2 regions of the Bradyrhizobium sp. B039 genome follow, and region 1 is predicted to be linked to the other one. Evidence: riboswitches for the same ligand, from Rfam matches in the RefSeq annotation. Region 1 holds a riboswitch; the other holds the start of a gene.
The links. Region 1 has a riboswitch for cobalamin ahead of AAFG50_RS15230 (TonB-dependent receptor). Riboswitches for the same ligand answer to the same signal wherever they lie in the genome.

Region 2: it holds a riboswitch for cobalamin, as region 1 does, so the genes downstream of both, metE (5-methyltetrahydropteroyltriglutamate--homocysteine S-methyltransferase) here and AAFG50_RS15230 (TonB-dependent receptor) in region 1, are expected to answer to the same signal.

What each region holds. Positions count from the first base shown of each region.
Region 1 is NZ_CP152416.1:3,266,894-3,271,460, forward strand. Features, by position in the region: gene cobF (precorrin-6A synthase (deacetylating)) at 1-474, shown strand, start outside; gene cobT (nicotinate-nucleotide--dimethylbenzimidazole phosphoribosyltransferase) at 485-1,537, shown strand; gene AAFG50_RS15225 (histidine phosphatase family protein) at 1,544-2,116, opposite strand; cobalamin riboswitch at 2,189-2,391, shown strand; gene AAFG50_RS15230 (TonB-dependent receptor) at 2,504-4,567, shown strand, end outside.
Region 2 is NZ_CP152416.1:7,414,925-7,419,491, forward strand. Features, by position in the region: gene metE (5-methyltetrahydropteroyltriglutamate--homocysteine S-methyltransferase) at 1,213-3,558, opposite strand; cobalamin riboswitch at 3,659-3,861, opposite strand; gene AAFG50_RS35265 (hypothetical protein) at 4,213-4,503, shown strand.

The DNA.
Region 1 (4,567 bases):
TCGCAGACCATCACGAGCCATCTCGAAGGGGATGGCAGGGTCGCGCTGCTAATCTGGGGCGATCCGTCGCTCTACGATTCCTCGCTGCGTATTGCGCGCCGGCTCGATCCCTTGCCGACAATCGAGGTCATCCCCGGTATCACGTCGATCCAGGCGTTGTGCGCGGCGCATGCGCTGCCGCTCAACGACATCGGCGAGCCCTTTCTGGTCACGACAGGCCGCCGCTTGCGTGAAGGCGGCTGGCCGGTAAGCGCAGACACCGTGGTCGTGATGCTCGATGGCGGCACGGCGTTTCAGTCGCTCGATCCGGCCGGGCTCCAGATCTGGTGGGGTGCCTATCTCGGCATGCCCGATCAGATCATCATGTCCGGCGCGCTGGCCGAGGTGGGCCCGCGCATCGCCGCGCTGCGGCAGGAGGCGCGCGAGCGGCACGGCTGGATCATGGACTGCTACATTCTCAAGCGCAGGCCGTAAGCGAGGCAGCATGCTCCCCGAATGGGTCTACCATAAGTGCCCCGAAATCTCCGCGGTCCATCGCGAGGCGGCGATCGTGCGGCAGGCGCAACTGACGAAGCCGACCGGCGCGCTCGGCCGGCTCGAGCAGCTCGCGATCGAGCTCGCGGGCCTGCAAGCGACCGAGCAGCCACGCGCGGCACGCGTGCCGATCATCATCTTCGCGGGCGACCACGGCATCGTTGCGCAAGGCGTGTCGGCCTATCCGCAAGCCGTGACCATCGCGATGATGGCGAACTTCGCCTCGGGCGGCGCCGCGATCTCGGTGCTGGCGCGTGAGTTGGGTTCGCACCTGGAAGTCGTTGACGCCGGCACGCTGGCGCAAGACGAGATGATAGGCATCGTCACCGACAAGCCGCGCAGCGGCACGCGCGATTTCAGCGTCGAGGCTGCGCTCACGCCTGCAGAGCTGGCCTTCGCCTTCGAGGCCGGCGAGCGTGCGGTTGCGCGCGCGGCAGCCGGCCAGCCCGATCTTCTGATCTTCGGCGAGATGGGCATCGGCAACACCACGACCTCGGCGGCGATCGCGGCGAGTCTGCTCGGCGTGAGCGCCGAGGAGATCGCGGGCAGCGGCACCGGCGTCGATGCCGCCGGCCGTGCGCACAAGGTGCGCGTGATCGATGCCGCGATTGCGCGTCATGGCGTTGCGGCTGCATCGCCCGAAAAAATCCTGTGCGCCGTCGGCGGCCTCGAGATCGCGGCCATCTGCGGGGCCATCATCGCGGCCGCGCAGCGCCGCATTCCCGTATTGATCGACGGCTTCATCGTGTCGGTCGCGGCGCTGGCGGCCGTGCGCCTCAATCCGTCGTGCCAGCCTTTCCTGCTGCCCTCGCATCAATCGGCGGAGCAGGGGCATCGGCTGGTGCTCCGGGCACTGAACGTGCAGCCGCTGATCAGCCTCGATCTCAGGCTCGGCGAGGGATCGGGCGCCGCCATCGCGCTGCCGCTGGTGCGATCGGCCTGTGCGCTTCACAACGGCATGGCGACGTTCGCGCAGGCCAATGTGCCGGATCGCCCGGCCTGATCGGGCTCACACCACGCGCTGATTGACCGACACGACGCGCCAGCCGATCGCGAGCCGGTCGATCCTGGTGAGCGACAGCGGATCGATCACGAAGCGCAGGGCGGCTTGCGGCGCAAGATCCAGCGCGATGCACAGTGCGGCGCGGATTGTGCCGGAATGCACGACGAGCGTAGCTGGCCCGGCTCCGATCCGTGACAGGCCCAGGTGGACGCGCGCGACCTGATCTTCGAAGCTTTCGCCGCCCGGTGGTCTCAGGTGCGCAGGGTCGCTCCAGAATTGCGCGTAGGCTTCGCCGCCGCTCGCGGCGAGTTCGTCATGTCGCCGGCCGGTCCAGTCGCCGAAATCCTGTTCGCTGAAGTTGCCCACCAGATCCGGTTCGAGCCCCAGCGCGCGCGCCGTCTCGACCGTGCGCCGCGACGGGCTGGCATAGCTCGCAGAGTCCCGCGGCAGGCGCTGCCGCAACGCCTGCAGTTGCGCGCGATCGCCGAGATCGGCGGGCGCGTCCGGCGCGTGAATCGTCCCCGCGACGCCGTCGACGGGTGCATGGCGTATCAGCCAGAGGAAGGTCTCGCCTTCCATGCTTATCTCCAAGGAAGTTGGTCGCTGTGGCAATAACGCCGCAACTGCCACATTGACTCTGTCTCGATCGTAATCCTAGATGCTCGCGACGGTTTCCCCCGAGAGGGGATGAAAAGGGAATGCGGTGCGGGGATGTTTCCCCAATGCCGCGGCTGCCCCCGCAACTGTAAGCGGATAATCCTTCGTCAGAAGCCACTGGGTCCTCGGTCCCGGGAAGGCGACGAAGTGGTGACGACCCGCGAGCCAGGAGACCTGCCGTCAGCCGTGGTCACACGCGAAGATGTCGGTCGGGGAGTACAGACATTCGGCTTCATCGGACGGCTGAAAGGCCAAAGGTGAGACCTCGTTCGCTGTGACGTGCCACTGACGTCATACCGAGGTCCCGCTGTGTCTTCTATCCGTATTGTACGGTCGCGTTTCCTGCTCGCCTCTGCTGCTCTCACGTCGTTTACAGTCGCCGATCTGCCCGCCGCGCTGGCGCAGCAGGTCCGCGAACCGCTGCCGCCTGTCGAGGTGTCGCCCGCCCAGTCCCGTAAGCAGGCCAAGCCGGCTGGCCGGGACGCGCAGAGCGCGCGCCGCGCGACGCCGCGGAGGCCAGCGGCCGCATCGGCGGCGCCCAAGCCCGCCGTGCCAGGCGAAGCGGCGCCAACGCCGCTCAACAGCAATGCGGTGGCCGAGAGCGCCTCGCGTCTCGGCCTCACCGTGCGCGAGACGCCCGCGACCGTCGAGGTGATCTCGGCCGAGACCATGCGCGAGCAGGGCTATCGCATCGTGTCCGAGGTGGCGCAGGGCGCAGTCGGCGTCACCTCCGGCGACGCGCCGGGGGAGCCGGCGGGCTTCTCGATGCGCGGCTTCACCAACAGCCAGATCAACACGCTCTACAACGGCATCAAGATCGGCCCGCAGAACATGACCTCGCGGATCATGGACACCGCCAATCTGGAGGCCGTCGAATTCCTGAAGGGCCCGGCCTCGCTGATCTCGGGCGAGGGCGCCGCCGGCGGCTCGATCAACCTCGTCACCAAGCAGCCGCACACCGGAGCGATCCGCAACGAGGCAGACTTCTCGTACGACTCCCTGAACTCGTTCCGCGCGCATTACGGCTCGGGCGGCAGCACCAACGTTCAGGGCCTCGACTACCGCTTCGACATCAGCCGCTCCTCGCTCAACGGCTTTGTCGACGACACCAACACCAAGACGCTCGACGTGTCCGGCCAGCTCAACTACCGCATCTCCGACAGCCTCAAGGTCTGGGGTGCGATCGAGTACCGCGAGGATCGCGGGAAGGCCTATTGGGGCGCGCCGCTGGTGCCGATCGCTTTCAGCGGCTCGCATGCGACGACGGGGATTGTTTCCGGCACCTACTTCAACAGGACCGACCTCGGGGCCGTCACGATCGACGACCGCACCTTCAACACCAACTACAACGTTCTCGACAACCGAAACGTAGCGCAAGAGGTCTGGTTGCGCGGCGGCTTCGAGCTGAAACTGGCGCCGGACCTGACGCTGAAGAGCCAGGCCTATGGTTACGGCGCGGAGCGGTCGTGGTTCAACAACGAGATCGAGGCGTTCGATTCCACGAAAAACCAAGTGTATCGCGAGCGCTTCTATGTCGCGCACAGCCAGCGCCTTGTCGGCAATATCACCGACCTGATCTGGGACACGAACATCGCAGGCTTCGACAACCGGCTGGTCACGACGCTGTCGTCGAGCTATCTCGACTTCGTCAGGCCAGGCGCGGCGAAATTCCCGAACGACTATGTTCCGCTGGTCGATTTCGATCGTGGCTATTACGGACTGCTCGCGACCAAGCAGCAGACCGCGCGCATCGACAACGAGGCGCTGTCGTTCGAGGACCGGCTGAAGCTGACGCGGACCTTCGCGCTGATCGGCGGGCTGCGCGTCGAGCATATCGGGCTCGACCGCAACTCGACCGACGAGAACGGTCTGGTGAACGCGGGCTTTCCGTTCACCAAGGACTGGGCGCCGGTGACGGGACGCATCGGCTACACCTGGGAGGCCGTTCCGGGCCTCACCTTCTTCAGCCAGTACGCGACCGGCGCTGATATCTCCGCCAACAACATCTTCCTGCTGCTGCCGACCCAGCCGCTGGACCTCACGACCGCGCGGACCTACGAGACCGGCGTCAAGCACCTGTTCTGGGACAACCGGGCGGAGTGGTCGTTCTCGGCCTACGACATCCTGCGCAAGAACGTCTATGCGGCGGCCGGCGGGCAGGCGCTCAATATTGCGGGACGGCAGGAGTCGAAGGGCGTCGAGCTCGCCGCCTCGGTGCGGCCGATCGAGCCCCTTCGACTGTGGGGCAACATCGCTTATGTCGATGCGCGCTATGCCGACTACAATTTCGTCGGCGGATCGTTCTCGGGCAACACGCCGCCGAACGTGCCGCGCATCGTTGCCAATGCTGGCGCCTCGTACCGCTTCTTCACG
Region 2 (4,567 bases), 4.1 Mb from region 1:
ACTTTATCGGCCTGCGGGACGGCCCTGCTATGGGCTCAGAGCGATGCCGCCCATCTAACGGTGTTAAGAAAATGCGCGCGTGAGGGAGGCCCCCCACACACAACCAACACGATGACGCCGGAGGATAAGGAGATGTGTCTCACCAACAAGGGACGTGATATGACAGACGGCCGGACCATTTACCCTGCTCCGGGCCGGATTACTGGAGCTGGAGTCCAGTCTAACTTGTGCAGCACAGCTACAAATATCAACGGCCGAGGCCTTGAGCTGATCCAAATCAATTCGACCAAAGCTCAGATGTCGTTTCGTGGCGCAGATCTAAATATTTCAGTTCGCGAGCGGATCATGTTTCGTCACAACAGCGCATGGCCGATAGCCCTCCGCCGCGGCTGACGCGATCGAGAACGCGGGCCATCCGAACGTTATCGGCTTGGGCCCGTCCGCGCAGAACCCAAGCGATGTGCGCGGTGTTAACAAGGTTATCTGAATTTGTCACCCCGCAGCTATGAACACCGCCCAGCATCTAATGATCTGACATGGGAGCAGCTTGGAAAGGCGCCGCCCTTCGATCAGGATCTGGAGATTGCCGTGATCGAGGGTAATTCAATTCACCGGGTGGTCTTTCCTTGCCGCCGGATCTTCGGCGGATGGATCAACGCGAATACCGGAGAGCAAATCGCTGTGCGGCCGACGCATTGGCGTATCTGGCCCGGATAGCCGTTATTCCAAATGGATTGGCGTGAGTTGGGGTACGGAGTGCCTTTGACGTCCTCTCTTCGGAAACTATCTAGCGTGGATTGATTGAGGGAGCCTGACGGCATCTCCGAGCGGACCGAATCCGCGCCGGTGCCTTGCGGTGTCCGTCAAGCATTAGTTTTCTCATTGCTGTCGCGGCCGTTGCCAACGTGCCCATGAGCGACAAATCACAGCCTAGACGGCCGCGTACCATGGCATGATTGAGCTGCGGCACTTCTGCTTGAATGGGTCGCAGATTTTCGGCGAATGTCGTCGCCTTGATCGAGCAGCCGGCAATTCTCCCGCGGCCGACGAAACTAGCGTAACGCGTCACCATCTTTTCTCCGAGACCGTACCTTCCCCGGTCCACGAAGTGGACCGGGCATTTTGTCAGCGGCAAGGATAGCCTCGATAATGTGGAAAGCGTAAATCACCATAACCCAATTAGCTTTGTCGAGAACAGACCGGAGCTCGGGATCAACGGATTTGCGGATCGGATGCAGCGCGCAGTTCGCGCGCGGCAGCGACCATGTTGGCGAGCGCAGGCCGAACCTCCTCCCATTTGCGCGTTTTTAGGCCGCAGTCCGGATTGACCCAGAGCTGAGAATCCTGCAAGCGCGTCCGAGCTAGCACGATCAGCTCCTTCATTTCGTCCGTCTCGGGAACGCGCGGAGAGTGAATGTCGTACACGCCCGGTCCGATTTGATTTGGATATTCGTACCTCCTGAACGCATCCAGCAGCTCCATTTTCGATCGCGACGTCTCGATTGAAATGACATCCGCATCCATTGCAGCGATCGCACCGATGATGTCGTTAAACTCTGAGTAGCACATATGTGTATGGATTTGCGTTTGATCGGTAACGCCCGATGAGCAGATGCGGAAGCAATCTCCGGCCCAATCGAGATATGCCTTCCAGTCCGACCGGCGCAATGGCAATCCTTCGCGAAGTGCAGCTTCGTCGATCTGTATCATCGCCGCACCGGCATTCTCGAGATCGCGGACTTCATCGCGCATCGCGAGCGCAAGCTGACGGCAGACCTCGCTTCTAGGAATATCATCGCGAACAAACGACCAGTTCAGGATCGTCACCGGTCCGGTCAACATCGCCTTCATCGGCTTACTAGTTAGTGATTGCGCGTAGCGCCACCATTCCACGGTGATCGGCTTCGGCCGCACTACATCGCCAAACAGGATCGGGGGCCTAACGCAGCGCGAACCATAGGACTGAACCCATCCATTCCTTGTAAATGCGAAGCCGGCGAGTTGCTCGCTGAAGTACTGCACCATGTCATTACGCTCGAATTCGCCATGAACGAGGACGTCAAGACCGATGTCCTCCTGCCAACGTACGGCGCGGGCTATCTCCTCTTTGAGGAACCTGTCGTATTGCTCCTCGCTCATCGCACCTCGCGCATGCGCCGCGCGAGCATTTCGCACCGCTGTGGTCTGCGGAAACGATCCTATCGTCGTGGTGGGAAAAGCCGGTAGTCCAAAGCGTTCCCTTTGGATCTCGGAACGACGGGCAAACGGGGTGGCGCGCTGGCGCATCGTCTGATCGATCGCCCTCATTCGGACAGCGACGTTGGCATTATGGATCTTCGGCGAGGTCCGGCGGGCAGTCGCAGCGCATTCCGACTCGGCAAGAGCTAGCCCAACATTCTGGTCGCCTGCGAGTACCCGCGCCAGGATCGCAAGCTCACGCATCTTCTGAACCGAGAAAGCAAGCCAGCTCTTGACGTCGGACGCGAGCCCGGTCTCGAGTTCAACATCGACCGGCACGTGAAGCAGCGAGCAGGATGGAGCGAGCTGTACACGGTGCCTGCCAAGCTTCGCAATCGAGGGCTTCAGCCGCTGACGGAGCGACGGCAAGTTCGACCGCCACACATTCCGGCCGTCGATGACACCGAGCGACATGACGAGATCACTTCGGCCGTCAGCAACGATCTGATCCAATAGTTCTGGCGCTCGAACCAAATCGACGTGCAGACCGGAAATTGGCAGGCTCAAGGCAGTATCCAGATTGTCGCCTAGGGCGCCGAAATAGCTCGCAAGCATGATCTTGATAGCGGGTCCCTCCTTTGCGAACCGGTTATAGGCGTGCAGCAACGAATTTCGCGCCGCCTCATCCAGATCAAGGACCAGGCAGGGCTCGTCAAACTGGACCCAACTTGCCCCTCGTTTGGCTAATTCATGCAGAAGGTCGATATAGACGGGTATCAGATCATCGAGGAGAGAGAGGGGCTGGAACGCACTATCGGTACTCTTGCCGAGCTTTAAAAATGTGACCGGCCCGATCAGGACAGGGCGGGTCTGAAAGCCAAGAGCCCTCGCTTCCTCATACTCTTCGACGGGTTTGCGAGAGCACAGTCTGAACGCCTGTCCCCGGTAAAACTCAGGAACCATGTAGTGGTAGTTGGTATCGAACCACTTGGTCATTTCCTGCGCGGGCACGCCAGATCCCCGCGGGCTCTGGGCGCAACTCGCATCCTGCTCGCCGCATTGCGATCCGCGGGCCATGGCGAAGTACGTTTGGAGCGAAACGGATTCTCCGTTCGCGGCGTAGATCTCCGGGATTGCGCCAACCATGACGCTTGTATCGAGCACCTGATCATACAGCGAGAAGTCGTTTGACGGAATGATCGTGACGCCGAGCGATTTTTGACGAGCCCAGTTCGCTGCGCGTAGGCCGAATGCGTCTTCGTGCAACTGCTGTTCACTAATCTTTCCAGCCCAGTAGCTTTCTAGAGCGAGCTTGAGCTCACGCCTTGGGCCGATGCGTGGCGTTCCGAGCGTAGCAACTGGAAGAGAGAGAGGAGACATAGCGTTAACCCCTGTTGGGGACAAAGGCCATGGCGGACGCAGGCAGGAGAAGTCGCGCGTGCGACGGCTGCTTGGCGCACCACCGAGACACCCCGCCCGTGGACCAATATATTGTCGGGGCCGGTCTCCTGGCTTGCTGGTCATCGCTGCTGTCCGGCCTTCCCGAAGCCGTGCAGGCTTCAGCGACATCGTCGGACAGCGGCTCGCCGCTCACAGTTGCGGGGGCAGAGCCGGCATTTGCACCGGCTTCCCTCTTAGCTCCGGATCAATGGGAACCGGAGAACCTCGACGACTTGGATTATCGGCAGGAGAACTCTTCCGTCAACCTCTCAGATTATGTGCAAGCTAATCTGCGACATCCGCTAGCCGAATGACCGTGCATCTCTGTGACTTCACCATCTAGAAACATTCTCTCATCAGAGATGCCATAATCAGACATATCCTTCTCAGATGCCGGATAAGCATCGGAGCTGCCTTGAGGCGGAGCCGCACGCTAAATTGATGAAAGGGACAGAAGCAGCCTGCCGGCGGGAGTACCGACGTTATATCAGAGCGCTTTCAATGCGGCTTTGCGATTTCCAGAGGTTCGCCCAGCACCTCAGCTAGCCAGCTCTTCGCTCAACTAAAGGATCTGCGGCGAATAGGCCAAGGCACGTGGCGAAATTTAGCAACTGGCGAGGGGTTGATTTGCGTGCCACCCAGACTTCAGAGCTGGGATCAAGCCGGCTTGGTGCTTGGCAATCACGCAGCTCGAACGCGGGCGGCACGATAGCGAACCACACAGCTCAATGGCGGCAAACCCACTTCCGTCCACAGGCATCCGGCATCGAGGCGTTCAACTCTTCTGCTAAATATCCGGTGCGGGACATGGATGCACAAGCTGCGGCGGATACGCCAAACAGAAACATCGAAAACATGCAAAGGTCGGAAAGTCGACAAGAGTGACACAAACTCCGTGAAATTTTCCGCCTATTGCCTGGCACGAAGAATGCAGACCCTCGGAATGCCC